Regions from separate parts of the Streptomyces sp. NPDC087263 genome, predicted to be linked through region 4. Evidence: riboswitches for the same ligand, from Rfam matches in the RefSeq annotation. Region 4 holds a riboswitch; each other region holds the start of a gene.
The links. Region 4 has a riboswitch for cobalamin ahead of metE (5-methyltetrahydropteroyltriglutamate--homocysteine S-methyltransferase). Riboswitches for the same ligand answer to the same signal wherever they lie in the genome.
Positions count from the first base shown of each region.

Region 1 (7,145 bases), on a different contig from region 4:
GCCAGGTCAGATGGTCCGTGAACAGACCGCCGAGCAGCGGCCCGATGACGGTGGCCACACCGAAGACGGCACCGATCGCGCCCTGGTACTTGCCGCGCTCCCGCAGTGGAATGACATCCGCGATCAGGGCCATGGCGGTGACCATCAGACCGCCCGCGCCGATGCCCTGGACCGCCCGCCAGAGGATCAGCATCGTCATGTTCGGCGAGAGGCCGCACAGGAAGGAACCGCTGATGAAGATGATCGCCGAGGCCTGGAAGACCACCTTGCGGCCGAACAGGTCACCGAACTTGCCGACCAGCACCGTGGCGACGGTCTCCGCCAGCAGGTACGCCGTCACCACCCACGACATGTGCGCCGCGCCGCCGAGATCCGACACGATCGTCGGCAGGGCGGTGCCCACGATCGTCTGGTCCAGGGCGGCGAGGAGCATGCCCAGCATGATCGTCACGAAGACGACATTGCGGCGCCGCTTGTCCAGCACCGGCGGTGCGGCCGCCTCCGCGGCGGGCGGCACGGTTTCCTCGGTGGTCGTCACATTCGTCACTTTCACACCGGAGTGCGCCATGTGCATGCGGGACGACCCGCCCGGCGTACGGGCCCAGCCCCTGCCGAGCGTGCTACCCCTTCGGATGTCTGCGCAGCAGGTATGTGTCCATGATCCATCCCTTGCGCTCCCGGGCCTCGGCGCGCAGACGCTCGATGCGGGGTGCCGCCTCGGCTATGGGGCCCGAGGCGAGGATTTCGTCGGGAGTGCCTATGTAGGCGCCCCAGTAGATGTCGATGTCCTCGTCGGCGTACTGCCGGAAGGCCTGATGGGCGTCGAGCATGACGACCACGTCGTCGACGCCGTCCGGGAAGCCCTCCGCGAGGCGGCGGCCGGTGGTGATCTGGACGGGCCGGGCGACCCGGTTGAGGCCCGTACGGTGCCGGGCGACCAGCGCGGACACACTACTGATCCCGGGCACGACGTCGTACGTGAACGACACCGCGCCCCGCTCCAGGATCTCCTCCAGGATCCCGAGCGTGCTGTCGTACAGCGAGGGATCGCCCCACACCAGGAACGCGCCGCTCTCCTGCTCGCCCAGCTCCTCGGAGATCAGGCGCTGGTAGATCCCGGCGCGGGCGCTGCGCCAGTCCCCGACCGCCGGCGAGTACGCCGCGCCCCCGGCGGACCGGTCGCGGTCCGGGTCGCGCGCCTCGACCAGCCGGTACGTCCCCTCGGGTAGGTGCGCGTCGAGGATGTCACGGCGCAGCTGGACGAGGTCGGCCTTCACCTCGCCCTTGTCCAGGATGAAGAACACGTCGGTGTCCCTCAGCGCCTTGACCGCCTGAAGCGTGAGCTGGTCGGGGTCACCCGCCCCGATCCCGATGACATGAATCTTTCGCACACCCAGAGTCTGCCGCACACCACTGACAGTGGCTCCACCGCACCCGGAGAAGGGAGGGCGCACGGGGAGGGCGCACGGGGAGGGCGCACGGATTCGTCACGCTCGGTGTCCACGCAGTCGCGGCGCCCAGGCCGTCGCGCTGATCGCCGTACCGTCCCGCTCGACGGTTCCCGCCAACTCCCTTGCCCAGACGCCCAGCTCAGCGATCCCCATCCCGTAGGGACGTGCCCGGTCGGTCCCCGAAGCCCACTCCTCCACCGCCCCGGCCCCGCGCCGCAGCAGCCGCGCACCGCCCGTCGTGTTGCCCCTGGCCGCGTGCGTGAGCCCCACGGCGAGCTGGGCGAGCCCCCGCCACAGCGCACGCTCCTCCTCGGGGCCCGCCTTCCAGGCATCCTCGAAGACCTCGTGCGCGTGGAACGGTTTTCCGCCGTCCAGCAGCACCTGCGCCTCGGCGACGGTCTCCTCGGGCCTGCGTACGAGGCCCTCCGGCTGCCGTTCCACCCCAGCCGCGCCGTACGGCAACGGCCGCCCCAGTCCGTCACGCGGCCGGGCGTTCCGCGCCCGCCCGTCCGGGTCCCGGTCCCGCCCGCCGCCCTGCCGAACCTCAGATGCCCCGCTCATACCCTGATTGTCGCGCGCTTGCGCAATTAACGGAGCAGCCCCTGGGGTGGGGTAAAGTTCTGTTCGCACGATCACGCGGGTCACCGTGGGTCGAACGCATCGGGACGTGGCGCAGCTTGGTAGCGCACTTGACTGGGGGTCAAGGGGTCGCAGGTTCAAATCCTGTCGTCCCGACGGTGCGAAGGGTCTTCGCAGGCGAGAGCCTGTGGGGGCCCTTTTCGTGTAGGGCGTTTGGGGCCTTCGGGGTCTTCGGGGTCTTCGGGGTTCCGCGCGCTGCGCTATCGCTCGGGTTTGGGCGTGCGCGCCATGAGCATGTCGGCCGCCGCCCCGACCGTGGAGTGTCCGTCGATGACGGATGCCACCACCTCTGTGATGGGCATCTCGACGCCGTGGCCGCGGGCCAGCTGGAGGATCGCCCGGCAGGACTTGACTCCCTCGGCGGTCTGGCTGGTGGCAAGGGCCGCCTCCGCGACGGTGAGGCCCTGGCCCAGGTGCTCGCCGAAGGTTCTGTTGCGGGACAGCGGCGAGGAGCACGTGGCCATGAGGTCGCCTGCGCCGGCGAGCCCGGAGAACGTCAGCGGGTCGGCGCCGAGGGCCGTTCCCAGGCGGGCGGTCTCGGCCAGGCCGCGGGTGATGAGCAGCGCTTTCGCGTTGTCGCCGAGGCCCATGCCGGTCGCGAGGCCCACCGCCAGGGCGATCACGTTCTTCACGGCGCCGCCGAGTTCGCAGCCGACGACGTCGGTGGCGGTGTAGGGCCGGAAGTACGAGGTGTGGCAGGCGGCCTGGATGTACTTGGCGGCGGTCTCGTCGCGGCAGGCGATGACGGAGGCGGCGGGTTGGTGCGCGGCGATCTCCCGGGCGAGGTTCGGGCCGGAGATGACCGCGACTCGCTCGTCGGGAATGCCGGTGACCTCGGTGATCACCTGGCTCATGCGAAGTCCCGAGTGTGTCTCGACGCCTTTCATGAGGCTGATCACCACGGCGTGCGGTTCGATGAGCGGGGCCCAGACGGCGAGGTTGTCGCGGAGTGTCTGGGCGGGGATCGAAAGGATCACGAGGTCGGCGTCACTGAGGGCTTCTGCGGGGTCTGTGGTGGCGCGCAGCGTGTCCGGGAGGACGGCGCCCGGCAGATAGGCGGGGTTCTCGTGGCGCGTGTCGATCGCGTCGGCGACTTCGGAGCGCCGGGCGTGCACGAGGACTCCGTTGCCCGCGTCGGCGAACACGGCCGCCATGGTCGTACCCCACGAGCCCGCCGAGAACATCGCGACGCGAGCCATCTGCTTGTTCTCCTTCTGCGGCAGTACCCGGCACCCTATCCGGCGACCAGGGGGCGGGGACCGACGCTGAGGGTGACGACGATGGCCTCGCGCCCGGCTTACGTGGTGAACGGCCACCGGTGTTCGTCCGGACGTGCGCGCGGCCTACGTGGTGAACGGCCACCCGCCTTCGTCCGTACCCCTCGTCGAATACGACCGTCCGCGCGTGCGGACGGAAGCAGTCCCGAGACGGAGAGGCGACGTGCCGCAGCAGCAATCGCGAGGACATACCGGCCGCAACCTGGCACGCGGCGCCGCACTCGTCGGCAGCCTGGCCCTTCTCCCGCTGGTCACGGCCTGCGGCGGCGGCGAGGACGACGCCGCGGCGGACCGTGGGCAGGCGGAGATCGCCGCACCCTCGGCCGCGGTCGTGGCGCCGGCCAAGGTCGAGGTGATCGCCAACCTGACCGGGTGCAAGGTGCAGATCCGCACCGAGGCGGACGAACTGCGGGTCGGTGTCTGCCACACCGAGAACGCGGACTACGCCATCACGACCTTCCCCGAGGAGAAGTACAAGCTGACGTGGCTGGACACCGCCGGCGTGTACGGGGGCAAGTACCTCGTCGGCACGCGCTGGGTCGTCACCGCGCCCGAGGAGATGCTCGAGCCGTTCCGCACGAAGCTCGGCGGAACCATTCAGCAACTGCGTGGCATGGGCCCCACCCCGAGTTCGTCGTAGCTTGCGAACATCCACGCCGTACGTCGCTGACCTGCGCATCGTGATCAAGCCGATATTGACAGCGGTACTGATCACTACGGAAGGTGCATGTTCGGACGACTGGGGTGGGAACGTGGAACGGCGGCAGTACGACGTGGAACGGCGGCAGTACGCAGAGCGGTGCTCGGAGCTTTTCGCGGTGGGTGGATTCGCCGCTGTGAGGACAACCGCGGAGGCAGGGCTCGAGGAGTGCGGGCCGGATCCCGTTCTCTTCCGCTGGCTCGGGCAGGCACACGCCGCGGAGGACGAGGACGACCACGACGCCGAGGCCGAGGCCGCGTATCGCCAGGGCCTCGCGCTCGCGCCGGACGATCTCGGGCTCCTGGTGTCGTATCTGGAGCTGAGCCTCCGCGCCGACGCCTTCGCCTACTCGGGGCGTGCAGCCCGTGCGGTGCCCTTGCAGGCCAGGATCGAGGAGTTGGCGCCGCCCGGGTCGCCCGAACGTGAGCGCGTCGATGCCGCCACCGGCTGGGCCGGACGCGGCTACTGGGACGACGTGAAGTCAAGTGCCGTTCAGGGGCAGGCTCATCAGGAAGCCGTCGCGGAACAGAGCGTGCTGGTCACCGAGGCGCTGCGGCGAGCCGCCCGCGGAGAGTCCGACGCGGGTGACGGAGAAGACCTCAAGGCCGCCGAACTGGCCGCGGCCGTCGAGCTCTTGCAGGGGCCCCGAAACGCACCGCTGCGCCTGCTGCTGGCCCATCGGGTCGCGGCGTATGTGCTGACGTTCATCCTGTCGTTCAGCCTGAACAAGACGCTGGTGTGGAGCGGAGTGGTGGACTTCAGCATGTGGGGCTGGTTGTTCTGGATCCCGTTGCTCGCCGCGGAAGGCAAGCTCCGCGAGGCCAAGAGGCTGGGACGGGAGCGCGTCATCGCGCGCATACAGCAGCGCCACGAGGAGACGAACACGGTCTGACCGCCGGGCCGTCGGTCGCAAATGCGTGGGAGGGCGCCCTCGTTGACAGTGGCCGCCCGAGTCGCGTCACCAGTGCCCCACGGGTCGCACCGGCCGCGTCACCAGGCAGGAGAGGAAGATCACGCCAGGTGACGCGGTCTTGGCCATGCACGCGACACACGGTACCGTCGGTCCGTTATCGACGACGGCGAGACGGAAGCCGGTGAGAGTCCGGCACGGTCGCGCCACTGTAAATGGGACGCCCATCGAGGTACTCCCTGAGTCAGACCCGTGGCCGTCGTCATGTGCACCACCGAGATGGGACGCGAACTCCCAGAGGAGGCCCTGCCATGGCGCAGCACGTCGCCCAGCCGACAACCAACACCCCTGTCATTCCGGCCAAGTTGCCGCTCAAGGACATCGCCCCCTGGGCGATCTTCTTCGGCGTTCTGATGCTGGTCCTGTTGTACTTCGTCGGCGCTGAGCAGGGCGCCACCTCCGTCGTCTCCGGCGAGGAAGTCCACGAGTGGGTGCACGACGCCCGCCATCTCCTCGGCTTCCCCTGCCACTGACGAAGGACGCCGCGCACCTCATGAACTCCGCAGCAGTAAGAAACCTTCTCGTGCGGGGCATGCTCGCCGGCCTCGGTGCCGGCGTGCTCGCCCTGATCGTCGCCTACTTCCTCGGTGAGCCGAGCGTCGACAGCGCGATCAGCTTCGAGGAGGCCCATGCCTCGGGCCACGAGCACGAGGTCGAACTCGTCTCCCGCAGCCTCCAGTCCACCGCCGGCCTCGCCACCGGTGTGCTGATCTACGGGGTCGCCTTCGGCGGCATCGCCGCCCTCGCCTTCTGCTTCGCGCTCGGCCGCGTGGGCCGTTTCGGTGCGCGGGCGACGGCGCTGCTCCTGTCGGGGAGCGCGCTGCTCGCCGTGTACGTCGTGCCGTTCCTCAAGTACCCGGCCAACCCGCCCGCGGTCGGCAACGGCGACACCATCGGCAAGCGGACCACCCTGTACCTGCTGATGATGGTGCTCAGCGTGCTCCTCGCCATCGCCGCCACCATCCTGGGTAAGCGGCTCGCCCCGAAGGTGGGCACCTGGTACGCCACCGTCTCGGCGGTGGCCGCCTTCGCCGTCGCGATCGGACTGGCGTACGCGTTCCTGCCCGTCATCAACGAGGTGCCGGCCGACTTCCCGGCCACCGTGCTGTGGCGCTTCCGCGTCTCGGCGCTGGCGATACAGATCACCCTGTGGGGTGGCTTCGGTCTGGTGTTCGGCGAACTGGCCGAGCGGTTGCTCCACCCCAAGCCTGCGACGGCCACGGCGGGACGACCGGTCGCCGCCCCCCACTGACATGACCACATGACCCGCCACACGAGCCAGGGCCCACGGAACCATCCGGGGGCCCTCTCGCGTACCGCCCACCCGGAGATAGAGACAGCAGTCGAGGGCGAGGGCGAGGACTGTCCGCGCCGCGCGATAGCGCCCTTGTTACGTCGCCACCGGGAGCCCGACGCCTGCGGCAACCGGAATCCGGCAGCCGCTAGTCCTTGCCGCCGAAGGTCCTGAGAATGCGCTCGGCGGCGAGTGTGGCCGTCAACTCGCCGTCCCTGACCTGCTGTTCGAGGGCAGGTGTGAGGGCTCGTACGGCCGGATCGGCGTGCAGACGGCCCAGGAGTTCGTCGCGGACCATCGTCCAGGTCCAGTCGACCTGCTGGTCACGGCGTTTGGCGGCGAGCCGGCCGGACGAGTCGAGGAGCGTGCGGTGCTGTTCCAGGCGGTCCCAGACGGTGTCCAGGCCGGCCGACTCGCGGGCGCTGCAACTCAGTACGGGCGGCGTCCAGGCCGCGTCCCTGCCGTGCATGAGCCGGAGCGCGCCCGCCAACTCCCGTGCGGCTGCCTGCGCGTCGCGTTCGTGCGGTCCGTCCGCCTTGTTGACGGCGATCACGTCGGCCAGTTCGAGGACGCCCTTCTTGATGCCCTGGAGCTGGTCGCCGGTGCGGGCGAGGGTCAGCAGGAGGAAGGAGTCGACCATGTTCGCCACGGCCGTCTCGGACTGACCGACACCGACCGTCTCCACCAGCACCACGTCGTAGCCCGCGGCTTCCATCACCACGATCGACTCACGCGTCGCCTTGGCGACCCCACCCAGCGTGCCGGCGGTGGGGGAGGGCCGGATGAAGGCCGCCGGGTCGACGGCCAGGCGCTC
Region 1 is NZ_JBIUYT010000003.1:52,250-59,394, forward strand. It holds gene ACIPC1_RS09585 (MDR family MFS transporter) at 1-538, opposite strand, end outside; gene cobF (precorrin-6A synthase (deacetylating)) at 621-1,391, opposite strand; gene ACIPC1_RS09595 (DUF309 domain-containing protein) at 1,488-2,012, opposite strand; tRNA gene ACIPC1_RS09600 (tRNA-Pro) at 2,113-2,186, shown strand; gene ACIPC1_RS09605 (NAD(P)H-dependent glycerol-3-phosphate dehydrogenase) at 2,291-3,289, opposite strand; gene ACIPC1_RS09610 (hypothetical protein) at 3,531-4,007, shown strand; gene ACIPC1_RS09615 (hypothetical protein) at 4,204-4,959, shown strand; cobalamin riboswitch at 5,111-5,253, shown strand; gene ACIPC1_RS09620 (CbtB domain-containing protein) at 5,289-5,510, shown strand; gene ACIPC1_RS09625 (CbtA family protein) at 5,531-6,289, shown strand; gene meaB (methylmalonyl Co-A mutase-associated GTPase MeaB) at 6,480-7,145, opposite strand, start outside.
Region 1: linked by a shared signal. The riboswitch ahead of ACIPC1_RS09620 (CbtB domain-containing protein) and the one ahead of metE (5-methyltetrahydropteroyltriglutamate--homocysteine S-methyltransferase) in region 4 are both predicted to bind cobalamin.

Region 2 (7,145 bases), on a different contig from region 4:
GAGCAGGAAGCGGCGGCGGTCGGCCTGGGTCTGCAGGCTGTCCAGCTTCTCGACCTCGTTGATCCACTTGAAGCAGAACTCGGCCTTCTCGCGGATGGAGGGGATGTTCTCCACCGCGTCGAAGGCGGCCGTGCGGTCGTCCGGGTTGGGCAGGTAGGTGTCCAGCAGCGTCAGATAGAACTGGACGTGCACCGCTTCCTCGAAGAGCTGGCGGCTCAAGTACAGCCGCGCCTCAGGGGAGTTGATGTGCTTGTAGAGGGTCAGCACCAGGTTGTTCGCCACGATCGAGTCGCCTGTCGCGAAGAACGCCACCAGGCGGCCGATCATGTGCTGCTCGCCCTCCGAGAGCTTCGCGAGATCGGCGACGTCCGAGTGGAGGTCGACCTCCTCCACAGTCCAGGTGTTCTTGATGGCGTCCCGGTAGCGCTCGTAGAAGTCGGGGTAGCGCATGGGGCGGAGGGTGAGTTCGAAGCCCGGGTCGAGAAGGTTCTTCTGGGGGGTACTCACTGGCAGGCCTCGCAGGAATCGGGGTTTTCGAGGGAGCAGGCGACGGCGTCCTCGTCGGGGGTCGCCTGCACGGGGATGGTCTTTTCGGGCTGTGCCTGCGCCTGTGCCGCGCGGGCGATGCGGGTCGCCGGGCGGGAGCGCAGGTAGTACGTCGTCTTCAGACCCGACTTCCAGGCGTACGCGTACATCGAGGAGAGCTTGCCGATGGTCGGCGTCTCCAGGAAGAGGTTCAGGGACTGCGCCTGGTCGAGGAACGGGGTGCGGGCCGCGGCCATGTCGATCAGGCCGCGCTGCGGGATCTCCCACGCCGTGCGGTACAGGTCGCGGACGTCCTGGGGAACCCAGGTGAAGCCCTGCACCGAGCCGTTGGACTCGCGCAGCGCCTCCCTCGTCTGCGCGTCCCACACGCCGAGCTTCTTCAGCTCGGCCACCAGGTAGGAGTTGACCTGGAGGAACTCGCCGGAGAGCGTCTCGCGCTTGAACAGGTTCGACACCTGCGGCTCGATGCACTCGTAGACGCCCGCGATGGAGGCGATGGTGGCGGTGGGCGCGATCGCGAGGAGGAGCGAGTTGCGCATACCGGTCTTGGCGATACGTTCCCGCAGGGTCGTCCAGCGCTCGGGCCAGGTGAGTTCGGTGTCGTAGTGGTCCGGGTGCAGGACGCCACGGGCCGTACGGGTCTTCTCCCACGCGGGGAGCGGGCCGTTGCGCTCGGCGAGGTCCGCGGAGGCCTCGTACGCGGCGAGCATGACGCGCTCGGCGATACGGGTGGAGAGCGCCTTGGCCTCCGGCGAGTCGAAGGGCAGCCGCAGCTTGAAGAAGACGTCCTGGAGGCCCATCGCGCCGAGGCCGACCGGGCGCCACCTGGCGTTGGAGCGGCCCGCCTGCTCGGTCGGGTAGAAGTTGATGTCGACCACGCGGTCCAGGAAGGTGACCGCCGTGCGGACGGTCTCGTCGAGGCGCTCCCAGTCGATGTCCCCGGCCGTCGTGTCGACGAACGCGCCCAGGTTCACCGAGCCCAGGTTGCAGACCGCCGTCTCGCCGTCGTCCGTGACCTCCAGGATCTCCGTGCAGAGGTTGGAGGAGTGGACGGTGTGGCCCGGCTCCGCCGTCTGGTTGGCGGTGCGGTTGGCGGCGTCCTTGAAGGTCATCCAGCCGTTGCCGGTCTGCGCGAGGGTGCGCATCATGCGGCCGTAGAGGTCGCGGGCGGGGATCGTTTTCCTGGCGAGGCCCTGGGCTTCCGCCTTGTGGTAGGCCGCGTCGAACTCGTCGCCCCACAGGTCGACCAGTTCGGGCACGTCGGACGGGGAGAAGAGGGACCAGAGGGCGTTCTCGTTCACCCGGCGCATGAACTCGTCCGGGATCCAGTGCGCCAGGTTCAGGTTGTGCGTACGGCGGGCGTCCTCACCGGTGTTGTCGCGCAGCTCCAGGAACTCCTCGATGTCGGAGTGCCAGGTCTCCAGGTAGACCGCGGCCGCGCCCTTGCGCCGGCCGCCCTGGTTCACCGCGGCGACCGAGGCGTCGAGGGTCTTCAGGAACGGGACGATGCCGTTGGAGTGCCCGTTCGTGCCGCGGATCAGTGAACCGCGGGAGCGGATACGGGAGTACGAAAGGCCGATGCCGCCCGCGTGCTTGGAGAGGCGCGCGACCTGGTGGTAGCGGTCGTAGATGGAGTCCAGCTCGTCCAGCGGGGAGTCGAGGAGGTAGCAGGACGACATCTGGGGGTGGCGCGTGCCGGAGTTGAAGAGGGTGGGGGAGGAGGGGAGGTAGTCGAGGCGGCTCATGAGCCGGTAGAGCGCCTCGACTTCGGTGAGGGCGCGCGTTGTGTCGTCTTCAGCCAGGCCCGACGCCACGCGGAGCATGAAGTGCTGGGGCGTCTCGACGACCTTGCGGGTGATCGGGTGGCGCAGGAGGTAGCGGCTGTGCAGCGTGCGCAGGCCGAAGTAGCCGAAGCGGTCGTCGCCTTCCGTGTCGATCAGTGCGTCCAGGCGGGCGGTGTGCAGGCGTACGAAGTCCGCTGTGCGGTCGGCGATGAGGCCCTCGCGGTGGCCGACGGTGACCGAGTCGGAGAAGGTCCGCACGCCCTGCGAGGCGGCTTCCGCCGCGATACTGACCGTCAGGAGCCGGGCGGCCAGCCTGGAGTAGACGGGGTCCTCGGAGATCAGGCCCGCCGCGGCCTCGGTGGCCAGCTCGCGCAGCTCCACAGCGATTTCGGAGGCCCCCCGTGCGGAGCGGCCACGCAGCGCGGCGGCGGCGACCCGGCCGGGGTCGGCGCCGGGGAGGTCGGCGGTGAGGTCGGTCAGGGTCCGCAGCAGTGCGGTACCGGGGCCGTCCGTCTCCACCGGGGCCTGCTGCGTAGTCGCTGAGGCCGGGTCGACTGGCGCGATGGTCACGTGGGGCTCTCCCTCGCTGGGCACGGGGCCTTGGGGAGGGTGGCGGGGCACACGAGCGCACGCTTTTGGGCAGCGATGCGCCGCGTCCACCGGCCCATTCCGCGAGGCCCGGACGTCATGTCACCCGGGCCGGCTGGCCGGGGCGCACTGTCGGCAGGTCCTCGGACTGGACTCCATACGCGAACGAACGCGCATAAGTACACCGTTGCGGGACAGTTCCGGATTTGCACCGGATTCCCCTGCGGCGACAGCGAGCATGAGCATACATCTTGTGTTGGGCTGCTGTGGTACCCCCACATGTTGTGTCGTGTCACGCCGCCGAGGTGTCGTCGTGGGTCGGGGCCGTACCGGAGCATCCGTCCTCGGTCTGGCGCGGAATCGGTCACTTTTCGAGCGAACGGTGTTGACGCGCCATCCGCTGCGGGCGGACATTCCGGCACGTCCCCTTCTGACGGAGGGGGCCTCCATCTCCCTAGCCCGTCCGGCGTGGGCTGCCGCGCCCAGACCCCCGCTGCCGGTCTGAACGGCCTTGTCCTCAACAGGTACGGGACGGGTAGGGGCGGAGGGGGCGAAAAATCCCTCCCTCGGCCCCCACCCGGCGTCTAGTGGGTTGTTCCCGCCGTCGCCGGCGGGAGTTCCACCTGTACGCCCTTGTCGCCGGCGTCTGCCGTGTAGTCCTCGGGGCTTGTCTCGTCGATGCCGTCGGGGGCGTTGAAGGCGCGGAGGGCGAAGGTGAGGATCACGGTCACCACGACGTTCAGGACGAAGGCCGTCAGGCCGATGTAGCCGATCTCACCGATGCCGGGGATCTCCTTGGAGCTGCCGCCGAAGTGCTTCTGGGTGGGGGAGGCCACGCCGTACGCGGCGAGGGTGCCGTAGAGCATGCCGACGGCCCAGCCCGCGAGGAGGGCCCAGCGGTGGAACCAGCGGGTGAAGAGGCCGCCGACCAGGGCCGGGAAGGTCTGCAGGATCCAGATGCCGCCCAGTAGCTGGAAGTTGATGGCGACCGTCTTGTCCATGGTGAGGACGAAGACGAGGGCGCCGACCTTCACGAGGAGGGAGACCAGCTTGGAGATCTTCATCTCCTGCGCGGGAGTGGCGTCCGGCTTGATGAAGTCCTTGTAGATGTTCCGGGTGAAGAGGTTCGCCGCCGCGATGGACATGATGGCGGCGGGGACCAGGGCGCCGATGCCGATCGCCGCGAAGGCGACGCCCGCGAACCAGTCCGGGAACATGTTCTCGAAGAGCTGGGGGATCGCCAGCTGGGCGTTCTCCACCTTCACCCCGGCCGCGATCGCCATGAAGCCGAGCAGGGCCAGGAGGCCCAGCATGAGGGAGTACAGAGGGAGGATCGTGGTGTTGCGACGGATCACCTCGCGGCTGCGGGAGGAGAGCGTCGCCGTGATCGAGTGCGGGTACATGAACAGGGCCAGCGCCGAGCCGAGGGCGAGGGTGGCGTACGTCCACTGGCCGGCCTCGGCCGGGACGGTCCCGCCCGCGCCTGCTGCCGTGTACTTGTCGTTCGCCGCCTTGAAGATCTCGTCGAATCCGCCCAGCTTGATCGGGATGTAGATGATGGCCACCGCGATCACGATGTAGATCAGGGTGTCCTTCACGAACGCGATCATGGCGGGGGCTCGGAGGCCCGAGGAGTAGGTGTACGCCGCCAGTACGCCGAAGGCGATCAGGAGGGGGAGGTCCTTGACGAACCAGTTGGTGTCGTCGCCGCCTCCTACGCCCATGACGTCCAGAACCGCCTGGATGCCGACCAGTTGGAGTGCGATGTACGGCATCGTGGCGAGGATGCCGGTCACGGCTACGGCCAGGGACAGGCCCTTTGAGCCGAAGCGGCCACGCACGAAGTCCGAGGTCGTCACGTAGCCGTGCTTGTGCGAGACCGACCAGAGGCGGGGGAGGAAGGTGAAGATCAGCGGGTAGACGAGGATCGTGTACGGCACGGCGAAGAAGCCGGCCGCGCCCGCCGCGTAGATCGCGGCCGGTACGGCGACGAAGGTGTACGCCGTGTAGAGGTCGCCGCCCAGCAGGAACCAGGTGACCCAGGTGCCGAACGACCGGCCGCCCAGGCCCCATTCGTCGAGGCTTTCGTCGGCCGCCCTGCGCCAGCGTGCGGCCAGGAAGCCCATGACCGTGACGGCCAGGAAGAAGAAGATGAAGACGGCGAGTGCGACGCCGTTCACGCCGTCGTTCATGCTCCGGCACCCCTCTTGCGGGCGCGCTGGTCACGCTGCCACAGCTTGTACGCGGTCATGGTGAGGGCGGCCGAGATGAACACCCACAGCATCTGGTACCAGTAGAAGAACGGGATTCCGATGAAGGCCGGGTCGGTCTTGGCGTACGAACCGACCCACAGCATCGCCACGAACGGCGCGAGCAGGCAGAGGGCGATCACCACCCGGACCGGTGTCACCACCGGTGGCTTCACTTCAGGCGCATCTGACATATGGCGGCTCCGTCCCCTCACTGATCACCTGTGTAACGCGCAGGCAATCTAGGCGACGAGGTCAGGTAAGCGGAACCCCTGTCCGTATGTCAGTCGGCAAATGGCGTCCGGATAGCCGTATATACGTCCTCAGCAGCAGCGGAACCCCTGTCGGGGGTCCTTGTCCCGGCGGTCCGTTCGCATCCGCTCGAACTCGCGCCGGGTGGGGATGAGGGCGGCAGGGTGGTCCTCTCGGATGTGCGCGATATGGCGGTCGTAGGATGATTCGTCCGTCAATTCCCTTACGTACCAACGGATTCCGCTAATCGCTCTGTGCAGCGCCGACCGCATCGCGTTCCTCCGCCCTCTCCTGTTTGGTTGTGATCAGACCGGCCGGGGCGATGATCTTCGACTTCACGTACGGTGCCTCGGTCAGGGTGGAGAGCGCGGGGCGGCGCACGTGGCGGATGCAGACCCGGGCCGCGTCCGCGATCACGACGATGACCAGGACGGCCAGGACCGCCGCGAGGACGCCGTCCACCGTGGAGTTGGTGACGACCGTGTGCATGTCGTCCATGTTCTTGGCCGGTGGCAGGACCTTGCCCGCGTCGATGCCGTCCTGGTACACCGAACGCTGCTTGAAGAAGCCCACGCGCGGGTCGCCGGAGAAGACCTTCTGCCAGCTCGCGGTGAGGGTGACGACCGCGTCCCAGAGGAGTGGAATCCCGGTCACCCAGGCCCACTTGAGGCGTCCGGATTTCACGAGGAGTGTGGTGCAGACGGCCAGGGCCACCGCGGCCAGCAGCTGGTTGGAGATGCCGAAGATCGGGAACAGCTGGTTGATGCCGCCCAGTGGCTCGTGGACGCCGACCCAGAGGAAGTAGCCCCACAGGGCGCACACGATGCCGCTCGTGATGACGAGGCCGGGCTTCCAGCTCACGTTCCTGAAGGGCCGGTAGACGTTGCCCAGCATGTCCTGGAGCATGAACCGGCCCACACGCGTGCCCGCGTCGAGGGCGGTCAGGATGAACAGCGCCTCGAACATGATGGCGAAGTGGTACCAGAAGGCGCGCAGGCTTCCCCCGGTGACCTGGGAGAAGATCTCCGAGACGCCGAGGGCCAGGGTGGGCGCGCCGCCGGTACGGGAGAGCAGGGTTGCCTCTTCCACCTGGTCGGCCGCCTTCGCCAGGTCCGCGGGCGAGATGGTGTAGCCGAGGTTCGCGACCGCCTGGGACGCCGATTCGACGGTGCTGCCGATGACCCCGGACGGCGCGTTCATCGCGAAGTACAGACCCGGGTCGATGATGCTGGCGGCGACCAGCGCCATCACGGCGACCGACGACTCCATGAGCATGGAGCCGTACCCGATCATGCGGATCTGCGTCTCTTTCTGGATCATCTTCGGTGTGGTGCCGCTCGATATGAGCGAGTGGAAGCCCGACAGCGCGCCGCACGCGATGGTGATGAAGACGAACGGGAACAGCGAGCCCGCGAAGACCGGGCCGTCGCCCCGCGAGGCGAAGTCCGTGACCGGGTCCATTTTGAGTGTCGGCAGGGCTATGACCACGCCGAGGGCGAGCAGTGCGATCGTGCCGATCTTCATGAAGGTGGAGAGGTAGTCGCGGGGTGCCAGCAGCATCCAGACGGGCAGGATCGAGGCGATGAAGCCGTACGCCACCATCCAGACGACCAGGGTGGCGGGGGCGAGGGTGAAGGTGTCGGCCCAGGAGGATTCGGCGACCCAGCGGCCCGCGATCAGCGCGAGCAGCAGCAACGCGACGCCGATCAGCGATACTTCGGAGACC
Region 2 is NZ_JBIUYT010000002.1:592,576-599,720, reverse strand. It holds gene ACIPC1_RS07920 (ribonucleotide-diphosphate reductase subunit beta) at 1-450, opposite strand, end outside; gene ACIPC1_RS07915 (ribonucleoside-diphosphate reductase subunit alpha) at 504-2,900, opposite strand; cobalamin riboswitch at 3,035-3,171, opposite strand; gene mctP (monocarboxylate uptake permease MctP) at 3,503-5,110, opposite strand; gene ACIPC1_RS07905 (DUF3311 domain-containing protein) at 5,107-5,361, opposite strand; gene ACIPC1_RS07900 (CstA-like transporter-associated (seleno)protein) at 5,491-5,691, opposite strand; gene ACIPC1_RS07895 (carbon starvation CstA family protein) at 5,663-7,145, opposite strand, start outside.
Region 2: linked by a shared signal. The riboswitch ahead of ACIPC1_RS07915 (ribonucleoside-diphosphate reductase subunit alpha) and the one ahead of metE (5-methyltetrahydropteroyltriglutamate--homocysteine S-methyltransferase) in region 4 are both predicted to bind cobalamin.

Region 3 (7,145 bases), on a different contig from region 4:
CGGCCGGTACGAAGCGGCGCCCCGCGGCGGCCGCCACCTCGCGCAGAAAGGCACGCCGGAACCCGTCCGACTCCAGCGAGCCGTGCCAGTGCGTGCCCCAGACCTCACCGACCCGGCACCCGTCCAAGAAGGCTTCCCCGCCGGTGACCTGGGCAACGCCGTGATGAATCTCGTACCCCTCGACATGCTCGCCGAGCGCCTCGCCCACGGGCCGCGTGAGTGTCTTCTCCCGCGCGAACCGCACCCGTACAGGTAGCAGCCCGAGCCCGTCGACATGACCGGCCCGCGACTCGACCTCGTCCTCGATGTGCTCACCGAGGAGCTGGAAGCCGCCGCAGATACCGAGCACGGGCCGCCCCTCGGCGGCCCGTCGGGCGATCGCGTCCGCGAGCCCGCGCTCCCGCAGCCACTCCAGCGCCTTCACCGTGCCCCGGGTTCCGGGTACGACGACGAGGTCCGCGTCGGCCAGTTCCTCGGCCCGGTCCACGAAGCGCACGACGACACCCGGCTCGGCGGCCAGCGCGTCCACGTCCGTGAAGTTGGACATGAGGGGGACGGCGCAGACGGCGACCCGGAGGATGTCCTGGCCGACGGGGTCGGCCACCGCCGACTCCCGGACGGCCCCCCGCAGCGAGACCGCCATCCCGTCCTCCTCGTCGATCCCGAGGCCGTGCCGGAAGGGCAGCACGCCGTAACTGGGCCGCCCGGTGAGCCCGTGGAGCATGTCGAGCCCCGGCTCCAGCAGGGAGACGTCCCCGCGGAACTTGTTCACCAGGAACCCGGCGACGAGTTCCTGGTCCTCGCGGGACAGCAGCGCGACGGTCCCGAAGAAGGACGCGAAGACGCCCCCACGATCGATGTCGCCCACGACCAGCACGGGCAGTCGCGCATTGCGCGCGATCCCCATGTTCACGATGTCCGTCCGCCGCAGATTGATCTCGGCAGGACTCCCCGCCCCCTCGCAGATCACCGCGTCATACGTGCCCCGCAACTCGGCGAGGCACTCCAGCACGGTCCCTAGCAGCGCCTCCTGCCGCCCGCCGTGGTAGCCGCGCGCACTCATCTCACCCACGGGCTTCCCCATGAGCACGACCTGACTGCTCCGGTCACCCCCCGGCTTCAGCAGTACGGGATTCATGAGCGCGGTCGGCTCCACGCGCGCGGCCTGCGCCTGCATCGCCTGGGCCCGCCCGATCTCGGCGCCCTCCCGCGTCACGAACGAGTTCAGCGACATGTTCTGCGCCTTGAAGGGCGCCACCTTGACGCCCTGCCGCACCAGCCACCGGCAGATCCCGGCGGTCACGACACTCTTGCCCGCGTCGGAGGTGGTCCCGGCGACCAGCAGCCCGCCGCTCACGAGGCACGCCCCTTCATGAGGAGCCGTCCGGCAGCACACACACCCAGCGCGAGCCAGCTCACGCGCCGCGACAGCCGTACGGCCCGCTCGATGTCACCGACCGCGACGGCGCGCCCCCCGCCGTTCAGAACGGGCCGGTGCTCGACCCGTCCGCCGTATGCGAGGGTCCCGCCGAGCCGCACCCCGAGCGCCCCCGCGAACGAGGCCTCCACCGGCCCGGCGTTCGGGCTCGGATGCTTGCAGGCGTCCACCCGCCACGCGCGTACGGCGCCCCGCGGATCGCCTCCGGCAGCGCCGGCGAGGGCAGCGGTGAGTCGCGCCCCCGGCCAGCCCGCGACATCGTCGAGCCGCGCGGAGGCCCAGCCGTAACGCCGGTACTTGGGCGACTTGTGCCCGACCATGGCGTCGAGCGTGTTCACGGCCCGAAACCCGACAAGCCCGGGCACACCACCGACGGCCCCCCACACGAGGGCCCCCACCACGGCGTCGGAGGTGTTCTCGGCGACGGACTCGACGACGGCCCGCGCGATCCCGTCCGCGTCGAGCGCCTGCGGATCCCGCCCGCACAGATGCGGCAGCCGCTCCCGGGCCAGCTCGACATCGCCGGCTTCCAGCGCGCTGCCGATCGCCCGGGCTTCCCGGCCGAGCGAGGTCCCCCCGACGACGGCCCACGTGGCGGCGGCGGTCAGCGCGAGGGAGGCGGTATGTGATCCCCGTACGGAATGACTCGCGAGCGCCGCGAGCACGGTGGCACCGCCCGCACACACGGCCGTGTGCAGCGCGCCCCAGCCGCGGTCGTCCCGCCACAGCACCTGCTCCACGGCTCCCGCGGCCCGCCCGAACGCGGCGACCGGATGCCCGTGGCGGGGATCGCCGAGCAGTAGATCACCGAGGAGGCCGGCGGCGGCGCCGTACGCGAAGACGCGATCGGCACGCACCGGTTCAGCCGACCGTCAGGTCGGGCACAACCGTCGTTCGCAAGGCACTTGGGCAGCCGCGCATGGCGATATGTCCTCACTCAGGGTGTCCACGCCCTGGTTCGAAGAGACCGACGGTGGGAGTTCCTGGCTTCCGGGGACTACCTTCCCCGGTGACAGTGGCGGGACCGCGCCGGATTCGCACCGGCTTCCTCTCGTGCCGTCGTACTTGGCTCCGGCAGTCCACCACGGTGTTGGAAGACCCGTCAACTTGCTGTTGACCTGCGGAGGGAGAGTGTGCGAAGGCCCACATACGGGTGGGGCGTGGGACGTTGACACGTCCCACGCCCCACCTTGTTTGTGCGCTTGTCCGACGTGACCGTCAGGCGACGATCAGATAGATCCCGTACGCCACCGCCGCCGCGCAGGCGGCGAAGCAGGCGTACGCGCCGGTGACCGCGAGAGCGGCGGAGCCGCCCTGTGCCGAGGCCGACTCGCGCCTGGAGAGGCCGACGATGCCCAGGGTGAAGAGGCCGACGAGGGCCACGGTGGTCACGAGGCTGACTCCGAAGACGGAGCCGAGGGCTGCCCAGTCGATGTGCATGCTGTTCGTTCCTTACACCGTGGCCGGAGAGGTGGGCTCCGCGTCCGGGGACGGGATGGTGGCCTTCAGTTCGCCGGTCAGGTCCCCGGTGAGCGGACCCGCGGGCGGCGGGGTGACCGCGGCGATCGCCACGGTGACGACGCCCGAGGGCTCGGCGGTGACCTCGTTGACGTTGTCGATGGTCACCGGCTGGCGGCGTGACAGCTTCCAGATGGTGCCCGCGCCGGCCACCAGGAGTACGCCCGTCAGGACGATGCCCCAGGTGCCCTGCTTGGTGAGGAACTCCGCGCCCGCGCCGACCAGGCCGGCCGCCGGGAGCGTGAGGCCCCAGGCGATGAACATCCGGCGCGCGGTCGACCAGCGGACGACACCGCCCTTGCGGCCGAGACCGGAGCCCATCACGGCGCCGGAGCAGGACTGCGTGGTGGAGAGCGAGAAGCCCAGGTGGGAGGAGGCCAGGATGACCGTGGCCGCGCTGGTCTGGGCGGCGAAGCCCTGCGGCGGCGCGAGGTCGGTGAGGCCCTTGCCCATCGTGCGGATGATGCGCCAGCCGCCCAGGTAGGTGCCGAGCGCGATGGCCATACCGGCCGAGATGATGACCCAGGTGGGAGGGTTCGAGTCCGGCGCGATCACACCGCCGGTGACCAGCGCGAGGGTGATGATGCCCATCGTCTTCTGCGCGTCGTTCGTGCCGTGGGCCAGCGAGACGAGGCCCGCCGAGGCGATCTGCCCGGCGCGGTAGCCCTTGGCCGTCGCCTTCTCGTCGGCGCGGCTGCCGATCCTGTACGTCAGCCTGGTGGCCAGCATCGCGGCGAGTCCGGCCACGACGGGCGCGGCGATCGCGGGAAGCAGCACCTTGGTGACGACGGTCGAGCCGTTCACGGACGACCAGCCGGCCGACATCACCGCGGCGCCGATGAGGCCGCCGAAGAGTGCGTGGGAGGAACTGGAGGGCAGACCCAGAAGCCAGGTCAGCAGATTCCAGAGGATGGCGCCGACGAGCGCCGCGAAGATCACTTCGGTGCGTATGCCCTCTTCGTTGATGATCCCGCCGGAGATCGTCTTGGCGACCTCCACGGAGAGGAACGCACCGACGAGATTCAGCACGGCGGACATGGCCACCGCCGTCTTGGGTCTGAGAGCACCGGTCGAAATGGTCGTAGCCATCGCATTGGCGGTGTCGTGGAAACCGTTCGTGAAATCGAACACGAGAGCGGTGACGATCACGATTCCGAGGAGGAGCGTGATGTGTTCCATTTACCCAGGCTTCTGTTTGACGTCAGTGGCACGAGGACCGTAGGCAACCTGGGTGAACGGAAGATGAACTTGGGCGGGCTTTCGAGTGTCTCTATGGCGAGCGCTCCTCCAATTGTGCCGGAGGGCGGCTCTAGGTCCGGTCCGATGTCTCGAACATAGGCGGAATTCTGGGTTCCGATAGCTCCGCCAGGTCCTGTCGGCCTAGCCCTTCGCGAGCTTCTTGAGCTGGGTCGTGGATCCGTTGAAGAGATTCTGGTCGCCCGGCAGGCTGCCGCTGTTGTCGTACTGCCAGAAGGTCCAGAAGGACCAGCCGGCCGGCAGGGTACCCGCGGTCGCCGAGTCGTAGCGCGCGAGCCACAGGGAGTGGTTCGCGCCGAAGGCGCTGCTGCTGCCGGTGCAGGTGTTCCACCAGTGCGTGGTCGTGTAGATCACCGGACGGCGTCCGGTCTGCCGCTTGACCTCGTCGCTGAAGGCCTTGATCCAGCTCACCATCCTGGCTTTGGTCAGGCCGTAGCACTTGTTCGTGCCGTACGGGTTGTACTCGATGTCGAGCGCGGGCGGCAGCGTCCAGCCGTCCGCCCGCCAGGCGCCGCCGTTGCGCACGAAGTGCGCGGCCTGGGCGGTGCCGGACGACTTGTTCGGCAGGGCGAAGTGGTAGGCGCCGCGGATGATGCCCGCGTTGCGTGCCCCGTTGTACTGCTGGCTGAAGTACGGGTTGCGGTAGGTGTGGGACTCGGTCGCCTTGACGTAGACGAACTGTGCGCCCTTCGCCTTGGTGCTCGGCCAGTCGACGTTCTTCTGGTGCGAGGAGACGTCGTGCCCCTTGGGCTTGCCGGCCGCGGAGGCCGGAACCTCGGCGAGAGCGGTTCCCCCGACGGTGAGTGCTGTGACGATGGCCGCGACGACGCGGGCGCGATGGCGGGACGGTCTGTTACCACGGGCCATATTTCCCCCCGGAATGGCGACGTGCGTGACAAAACCCCCAGAGGCTACTGGAAGATCATCGAAAACTCGTCGATCTCCGGCCAATTGCCCTCAGGGGGCGATGTATGCCCCTATGCGATCTTACGGACGAAGGGATTCCGCCCTAAAGTGCCCTCGCCGCCGCCGTGTTGACTCCGGGGCCTGGCAAGATCGCGGCATGGCTGAGCAGCGGCGGGACGCACGGGGCGATCGGGGCGGACGGGAGGGCGCGCAGGTGGCGCGTGAGCGGCACGCTCCGGACGCCCGGGGCGCGGAGGAGCGGGCGTGGGACGAGCTCGTCGCCACGGCGCGGCGCACGGTGGCCGAGGGGCTGGTGGTCGGCACCTCGGGCAACGTCTCAGTACGCGTCGGGGACACCGTCCTGGTCACACCGACGGGGGTGCCCTACGACAGGCTGACGCCCGGCGACGCCGTGGGGGTCGACCTCGACGGGCGGCAGGTGCGCGGTTCGCTCCTTCCGACTAGCGAACTGCCCATGCACCTCGCCGTCTACCGCACCACCGACGCACGCGCCGTCGTCCACACCCACGCCCCGCACGCGACGGCCGTCTCGACGCTCGTCCCCGAGCTCCCCCTGATCCACTACATGGCGGGCGACCTGGGCGGCCCGGTCCGTGTTGCCCCCTATGCGACCTACGGCACCCCAGAGTTGGCCGAGAACATGCGCCAGGCCCTCACCCACCGCACGGCCTGCCTCCTCCAGAACCACGGCACGATCGCCTACGGCACGTCCCTCGGCCAGGCCTACGACCGCACCGCCCAGCTGGAATGGATGTGCCGGGTCTGGCTGACCGCCTCCTCCGTACCCGGCCTGTCACCCACGCTCCTGACACGAGAGCAGGTGGAGGAGGCGGGGGACCGGCTGAGGGGGTACGGGCAACGGGAGTAGGAGGTGGGGGGTGCGCTCCTGGGGTGCGGGGTTCCTTGGCGGGCGGCCGGTGGGCTGCGCCCGGGGGCGGGCGGGGCGGGGCGGTCGGCGACGCGGGGCCGCGGGACGGCGGGGTCGCGGGATCGCGGGCGGGTCGGCGGCCTGGCCGGTCGGCGCGGCGGGTCGACAGGTCGGCGGGCCAGTAGGCCAGTAGGTCGGCGGGCCTGTAGGTCGGCGGGTCGGCTGGGGTTCGCTCCCCGAGCGGGGGCGGGGGCTGCTGCTGCCTCTGGCTGCCTCCGCCGAGCGGCGCTCCGCTTCGTCCCGCCGGTGGCAGTTCCTCCCGCCGCAGCGCCGCTCGGCCCACACGCACCGATCCGGCGGTGCCGAACCATCCGGTGGCCCGGGGCCTGCCCGCCCCACGCGGGCGACGGTGTGCAGCCTGCCCGGGTGTCCTGGCGGGAGGTCGGCTCCGGCGGCTTGGTGTCGGTGAGTCATGTGCGGCGGGTCTGTGGGTCTGGTCGCCCTGCGTGGGCGACGGTGTGTGGCTTGTGCGGGTGTTCTGGTGGGAGGTCGGTTCCGGCGGCTTGGTGTCGGTGAGTCATGTGTGGCGGCTCGGTGGGTCGGTGGGTCGGTGGGTTTGCCCGTCACGCGGGCAGGCGGTGCCGGAGCCTGCCGTGGGTGCCGTGGGTGCCGTGGGTGCCGTGGGTGCCGTGGGTGCCGTGGGTGCCCCGGGTGCCCCGGGTGCCCCGGGTGCCCCGGGTGCCCCGGCGGGGCGTCGGCGGGCGTCGGCGGGCGGCGGCGAAGCATCAACTCCGACGAACCGGCGTCGGTGAATGATGCGCCCCGGGTCTGCCCGCCACGGATGGGCGACGGCAGGCTGCCGACGCCGGACGGCCCCGGCGTACAACCGACCTCACCAACCCGCCGCCGAATCACACGCGCCGCCGGAAACAGCAGCCCCATCCCCGCCGGGGAGACGTCATCCCAAGCCCCGCCCCCGCTGGCCGATTACGGGCTCCCCCGGGAGACTGGACGCGTGCGCACTGTCAAAGCGACGGCCACAGCCGTCACCGTAGCCATCGCCGCGGGCGCAGCCTCCGTCGTGGCGGGCCGGTTCGCCAGCGACGCCGCGCTGAAGGCGCCGCCCGGCAGGCCGTT
Region 3 is NZ_JBIUYT010000017.1:60,934-68,078, reverse strand. It holds gene ACIPC1_RS38315 (cobyric acid synthase) at 1-1,357, opposite strand, end outside; gene ACIPC1_RS38310 (cobalamin biosynthesis protein) at 1,354-2,295, opposite strand; cobalamin riboswitch at 2,396-2,537, opposite strand; gene ACIPC1_RS38305 (hypothetical protein) at 2,657-2,878, opposite strand; gene ACIPC1_RS38300 (anion permease) at 2,891-4,135, opposite strand; gene ACIPC1_RS38295 (lysozyme) at 4,337-5,080, opposite strand; gene ACIPC1_RS38290 (class II aldolase/adducin family protein) at 5,277-6,008, shown strand; gene ACIPC1_RS38285 (alpha/beta hydrolase family protein) at 7,024-7,145, shown strand, end outside.
Region 3: linked by a shared signal. The riboswitch ahead of ACIPC1_RS38310 (cobalamin biosynthesis protein) and the one ahead of metE (5-methyltetrahydropteroyltriglutamate--homocysteine S-methyltransferase) in region 4 are both predicted to bind cobalamin.

Region 4 (7,145 bases):
ATACCGGAGCTCGTGGGAGCCGGCCGATGAACGCCACGGTCGCCGCCGTCGTCCTGTCGCTGTTCTCGGCCGTCGCGTACGCCGCCGCGGCCGTGGCACAGGAGCGGCTCGCGTCCCGCAGCTCGGACTCCGGTGTGCTGCGGCTGCTGGGCAGCGGCGCCTGGTGGTGGTCGGTCGCGCTGAACGCGTCCGCCGCGCTGCTGCATGTCGCCGCGCTCAAGTTCGGCACGCTCACGCTGGTGCAGCCGCTCGGGGCGCTCACCCTGGTGGCCGCGGTGCCGCTGGGTGCGCGGGTCGCCGGGCGACGGGTCAGCGCGGTCGAGTGGCGTGGCACCGCGCTCACCCTGACCGGTCTTGCGGCGCTGCTCGTCACGGCGTCCGGTCCTGCGCCCGACAACGTGCTGAGCCTGCCGCAGGCACTGGGCGTCGCCACCACGACCGCCGTCCCGATCGGCGCTCTCGCGCGCCGGGGCGCACGGCCGGGGCTGCGGCACGCGACCGCCTCGGGATTCGCCTCCGGCGTCGCCTCGGCGCTCACCCAGACGGTGACGGTGGCCGCGACCGACCGCTCGGATTCGCTGCTCAGCGCCCAGGTGATCGTGGTGGCGGTGCTTGTGGCGGCCTTCGCGGTGGGCGGACTGTTCCTGTCGCAGACCGCGTACCGGGGCGGCCTCGGCGCGCCGCTCGCCGTGGTGACGCTCGCCAATCCGGTGGCCGCCGCGGTGATCGGTCTGTCCCTGCTCGGCGAACGGCTCCAGGATGGCGCGGCGGGTGTGCTGCTGGCCCTCGTGGGAGCGGGCATCGCGGCCTGGGGTGTGGTGACGCTGTCCCGCTCGACGCCACAGCCCCCGCTGCCGGTCGACGACCATCCGGTCGCCGCGGTGCTGGCCCTTGAACCTCAGTCGGCGGCGTACGAACCCTCGTTGCTGCCGCAGCAACCGAACGCGGGGCATCTCACCGCGCTGTAGAACCGCCATGGAACGGGCGGTCACGGAGGGGCCGTGACCGCCCGTTCCCTCCCCTCAGTCGGTCACGATCGCCGGGTCGCTCACGCCCGGCCGGCCGTTCTCCACATGTCCGGCGAACCTGCGCAGGAAGCTCGCGTCCGCGTCGGAGACGACGGTCAGGTCGTACCAGCGCTTGCTCGCCCGCAGGTCGAACATGCGCCGCACGCTCGCGCCCGACCGCACCTTGAACGACTTCGGCCGGCCGCCGTAACCGTTGCTCACCTTCAGGTTGACCGTTCCGGGGCCCTTGTTGGTGAGGGTCAGCTCGACGTTGTCGCCCACGCGCCGTGCGGTGACCTCGGGTCCGGCCTTCCTGCCCGGGCCCCTGAAGGTGCGCAGGAAGCCGTTGGGGCCGTGCACCGTCAGGTCGTACGAGCCGTTCGAGTACGCCGAGTTCCAGGTGTCGTCGACCTTCTTGCCGGCCTCGGTCGTGTAGGTCCAGGGGCCGTCGGTGCGGTTGCCGGACGTGACGAGGAAGACGGCGCCGGCCTCGGCGCCCGAGCCGAAGGTGAGCGTGTACGTGCCGGCTGCCGCGTCCGCCGAACCGTCCACCGCGGGCTCGTACTTGAGCGGGCGGGCCGGCCGCGAGCCGGGCTCCTGCTTGGGCAGGACGGGGTTCGCGGGCGGGGTCGGCACGTAGTCGGGGTGGTGGTCGTTGTCCGGCGGTTCGTAGCCGTCGGTGTCCGGCAGCGTGACCGGCGAAGCGTTCTTGTGGGCGAAGTCGAAGGCCGAGCTGAGGTCGCCGCTGATCGCCCGCCGCCAGGGCGAGATGTTGGGCTCGTGCACGCCGAAGCGGCGCTCCATGAACCGGATGATCGAGGTGTGGTCGAGCGTCTCGGAGCAGACGTAACCACCCTTGCTCCAGGGCGAGACGACGAGCATCGGCACCCGCTGGCCCAGCCCGTAGGGGCCCGCCGTGTGGCTCGCGTCGCCCGCGAAGAGGTCCGGCCCGACGTCGACGGTGGACTTGCCCTGCGCGGCGGACTGCGGCGGGAACGGCGGTACGAGGTGGTCGAAGAAGCCGTCGTTCTCGTCGTACGTGACGAACAGCGCTGTCCTTCCCCACACCTCGGGGTCGGAGGTGAGCGCGTCCAGGACCTGGGAGATGTACCAGGCTCCGTAGTTCGCGGGCCAGTTGGGGTGCTCGGTGAAGGCCTCGGGCGCGACGATCCAGGAGATCTTCGGCAGCTTCTTGCCCTGCACGTCGGCCCTGAGCTGGTCGAAGAAGCCCTCACCCTTGCGGGCGTCGGTGCCGGTGCGCGCCTTGTCGTAGAGCGGGTCGCCGGGCTTGGCGTTGCGGTACTTGTTGAAGTACAGCAGCGAGTTGTCGCCGTAGTTGCCGCGGTAGGCGTCGGGTATCCAGCCCCAGGAGCCGTTCGCGTCCAGGCCGTCGCCGATGTCCTGGTAGATCTTCCAGGAGACGCCGGCCGCTTCGAGGCGCTCGGGGTACGTCGTCCAGTCGTAGCCGACCTCGTAGTTGCCGAGGACCGGGCCGCCGCCGGTGCCGTCGTTTCCGGTGTAGCCCGTCCACATGTAGTAGCGGTTCGGGTCGGTGGAGCCGATGAACGAGCAGTGGTAGGCGTCGCAGATGGTGAACGCGTCGGCCAGTGCGTAGTGGAAGGGAATGTCCTCGCGCGTCAGGTACGCCATCGTCGTCGACGACTTACTGGGCACCCATTTGTCGCACTTGCCCTTGTTGAGGGCGGCATGTCCGTCATTCCAGTCGTGCGGGAGGTCCTGGATGAACTGCAGGCCCAGGTCGTCGGCGTCGGGCCGGAAGGGGAGCACGTCCTTGGCGCCGTCCGACTGGTGCCAGACCGACCTGCCACCCGAGGGCGTGGCCGGACGGGGGTCGCCGAAGCCGCGGACACCCCTGAGCGAGCCGAAGTAGTGGTCGAACGAACGGTTCTCCTGCATCAGGACGACGATGTGCTCGACATCGTCGATCGTGCCGGAGCCTTGGTACGCGGGCAGCGCCGCGGCCCGCTCGACGCTGTTGGACAGCGCGGTGAGCGCCGCGGTGCCGCCGGTGACCTGGAGGAAGCGGCGCCGATTCACTTGAGGCATGGGCTGGGTGACCTCTTGTCCTGACGGAAACAACGGAACTACCGAACTACGGCACCGCGGGATGACCGGGTGGCCGGGCTGCTGCTGGAACGTGTGCGATTGGAGTGTGACAAGAGCACCGAACGACAAGGAAGGGCCTCATGGCCCCTGTGTGAAACTCGGCGGTACGTGCGGCGAACGGCGACAATAGGAACGCCGATGGCCGACTCCCGCAACCAACGTCAGGCAAAACCCGCGGTGAGGCGGCGGCCCGGTCCCGACGCGGATCGCAGGGACGGCATGTCTCATCCCCCCATCCGGCATGTGGGCGTTGTCCCCGCGGTCACCCGAAGCCCTTTAGGCTGGTCCGTGCAGCTGGTTCGCCCCGTCCGCCAGGCGGGAGGCGTCGTAAGAGGGAACCCGGTGGAAATCCGGGACTGCCCCGCAGCGGTGAGTGGGAACGACCGCCGTCATACGCACTGGACCCGAGAGGGACTGGGAAGCGACGGCCAGTAGGTGTCCGCCCTTCGGAGGACGCGCCCACAAGTCCGAAGACCTGCCCGCTGCCCGTGCTCGACCCATCGTGCGCGGACATCCCGGTGACCTCGTGGGCGGGTCGGCGTACATATCCAGACGGACGACCGTGCCTTTCCGCGCGAGGATCGTCGCGTTCGGTGTGTCACCCCTTCGCGCTCTCGTCCCGTCTCCGGGATCTCAGGGATTCATCTCGCGAAGGAGATTTCCGTGACCACCAAGACCGCAGCCGCGGCAGCGCAGGCCACCGTGTACGGCTACCCGCGCCAGGGTCCGAACCGGGAGCTCAAGAAGGCGATCGAGGGTTACTGGAAGGGCCGCGTCGACGCGAAGGCTCTCCGTGCCACCGCCGCCGACCTGCGCCGGACCAACTGGCAGCAGCTGGCCGGGGCCGGCGTCCACGAGGTACCGACCGGCGACTTCTCGTACTACGACCACGTCCTGGACACCACGGTCATGGTCGGCGCGATCCCCGAACGCCACCGGACCGCCGTCGTGACCGACGCCCTGGACGGCTACTTCGCCATGGCGCGCGGCACGCAGGACGTGGCGCCGCTGGAGATGACGAAGTGGTTCGACACCAACTACCACTACCTGGTGCCCGAGCTGGGTCCGGACACCGTCTTCACCACCGACTCCGCCAAGCAGGTCGACGAGCTCCGCGAAGCCCTCGCCCTGGGCCTGACCGCCCGCCCGGTCCTGCTGGGCCCCGTCACCTATCTCCTGCTCGCCAAGCCCGCGCCCGGCGTGGCCGCGGACTTCGACCCGCTGACCCTCCTCGACCGGCTGCTGCCCGTGTACGCCGAGGTCCTCGCCGACCTGCGAGCCGCCGGCGCCACCTGGGTACAGCTCGACGAACCCGCCCTCGTCCAGGACCGTACGCCGGCCGAGCTGAACGCCGCCGAACGCGCCTACCGCGATCTGGGAGGGCTCGCCGACCGCCCGAAGCTGCTGGTCGCCTCGTACTTCGACCGGCTCGGCGACGCCCTGACCGTGCTCGCCAAGGCTCCCGTCGACGGGCTCGCCCTCGACTTCACCGACGCGGCCGCCGCCAACCTGGACGCCCTCGCCGCCGTGGGCGGTCTGCGGGGCAAGCGACTGGTCGCCGGGGTGGTCAACGGACGCAACATCTGGGTCAACAACCTGGAGAAGTCACTCGCCACGCTGGGCACCCTGCTGGGCCTGGCCGGTCAGGTCGACGTGGCCGCCTCCTGCTCGCTGCTCCACGTCCCGCTCGACGCCGCCGCCGAGCGTGACATCGACCCGCAGATCCTGGGCTGGCTCGCCTTCGCCCGGCAGAAGACCACCGAGATCGTCACCCTCGCCAAGGGCCTCACCCTCGGGACCGACGCCATCACCGCGGAACTGGCCGCCAACCGGGCCGCCCTGGCCGCCCGCGCCGACTCCCCGATCACCCGCGACCCCGCCGTACGGGCCCGCGCCGCCGCCGTCACGGAGGCCGACGCCCGCCGCAGCCGGCCGTACCCCGAGCGGGCCACCGCCCAGCGCGCCCACCTCGGCCTGCCCCTGCTGCCGACCACCACCATCGGCTCCTTCCCGCAGACCGCCGAACTGCGCACCGCGCGGGCCGACCTGCGCACGCGGCGGATCGACAGCGCCGGGTACGAGGAGCGGATCAGGGCCGAGATCGGCGAGGTGATCTCCTTCCAGGAGAAAATTGGCCTGGACGTCCTGGTGCACGGCGAGCCCGAACGCAACGACATGGTCCAGTACTTCGCCGAACAGCTCACCGGCTACCTCGCCACGCAGCACGGCTGGGTCCAGTCGTACGGCACCCGCTACGTCCGCCCGCCGATCCTGGCCGGCGACATCTCCCGACCCCAGCCGATGACGGTGCGCTGGACGACGTACGCCCAGTCCCTGACCGAGAAGCCGGTCAAGGGCATGCTCACCGGGCCGGTCACCATGCTCGCCTGGTCCTTCGTCCGCGACGACCAGCCGCTCGGCGACACCGCCCGCCAGGTCGCCCTCGCCCTGCGCGACGAGGTCAACGACCTTGAAGCGGCGGGCACTTCGGTCATCCAGGTCGACGAGCCCGCGCTGCGCGAGACGCTCCCGCTGCGGGCGGCCGACCGCCCGGCCTACCTGGCGTGGGCCACCGAGGCGTTCCGGCTCAGCACCAGCAGCGTGCGTCCGGACACACAGATCCACACCCACATGTGCTACGCCGAGTTCGGCGACATCGTCCAGGCCATCGACGATCTCGACGCCGACGTCATCAGCCTGGAAGCCGCCCGCTCACACATGCAGGTCGCCCGCGAACTGGCCGGACACGGCTACCCCCGCGAAGCCGGACCTGGCGTCTACGACATCCACTCCCCGCGCGTACCGGGCGCGGACGAGGCAGCGGCCCTGCTGCGCAAGGGACTTGAGGCCATCCCCGCCGAACGGCTGTGGGTCAACCCCGACTGCGGCCTCAAGACCCGCGGCTGGCCCGAGACCCGTGCCTCCCTGAAGAACCTGGTCGCGGCGGCCCGGACGGTCCGCGCCGAGCTCGCAGGATCCTGACTCCGCCGGGAACGGCCGAGAGGGAGTGCTCCGGCCCCCTCTCGGCCGTCCCCGGTCGGTGCTCGGCGTACCGGTGGCGCGTGACTGTGATGTCGTACCCCAAGCACGTGCCCGTCCCACGGCACGGAGAACAGGAGCGAAGTGGTGACCAGCCGCGTCACATTCATCTCACCGGCGATGAACCGGTCGTTGCGCGAGGCCCGGTTCGACGACGGCAGCCCGCTCGATGCGAGTGGCGCCGCACGCGCCGAGTCCGCCGCCGGCACGCTTCCCACTGCCGACCAGGTGCTGGTCTCCCCCACGGTGCGCTGCCGGGAAACGGCGTCGGCCCTCGGGCTCGCCGCGCGGGACGAACCCGGGCTGCGTGCTCCGGACATGGGCCGCTGGCGGGGCCGGACGCTCGACGAGGTCGGCGGCGCCGAACCGGACGCGGTGGCCCGCTGGTTGACGGACCCGGCCGTGGCACCGCCCGGCGGGGAATCGGTGCGGGACCTGTGCGAGCGGGTCGCCGGGTGGCTGGACGCGTCCGCGGAGGTCGCGGGCAGAACCCTCGCCGTGGTGGAGCCGGAGATCGTACGGGCCGTGGTGGTCACGATCCTCAAGGCACCACAGGCAGCCTTCTGGCGGCTCAACGTACCACCACTGACCGCGACCGAGGTCAGCGGACGCTCCGGACGCTGGAACCTGCGGCTCGGACAGCCGCTCGGTACGCCGCGCACCGGTGCCGACCGCTGACGCCGGTCAACGACGGCGTACCGCGGGCACGCACGCCAAGAGAGCTGCGTGCAGGAGTGAGCCCTGTACGCGCCCCCGCTGGCGCGGGGAAAATGCGCGATGCCAACGGTCATGCGGTTGAGGTAGCGCCTATCTCAACCCCCAACTTTCAGGAAGGCAGGTCGGCCACCGTGCTGTTGCGTCTGCCCACGTCCGTGTCCGAAGCACAGGAGTGCATGGCCGAAGGGGCGGTGCCGATAGGCGGGGCGACTCTGGTGTGGGCCACCTGGCAGCGGGACGGCTTCCCCGAACAGG
Region 4 is NZ_JBIUYT010000007.1:93,681-100,825, forward strand. It holds gene ACIPC1_RS23115 (phosphatase PAP2 family protein) at 1-30, shown strand, start outside; gene ACIPC1_RS23120 (DMT family transporter) at 27-968, shown strand; gene ACIPC1_RS23125 (phosphocholine-specific phospholipase C) at 1,023-3,074, opposite strand; cobalamin riboswitch at 3,413-3,632, shown strand; gene metE (5-methyltetrahydropteroyltriglutamate--homocysteine S-methyltransferase) at 3,798-6,116, shown strand; gene ACIPC1_RS23135 (histidine phosphatase family protein) at 6,261-6,851, shown strand; gene ACIPC1_RS23140 (FAD binding domain-containing protein) at 7,022-7,145, shown strand, end outside.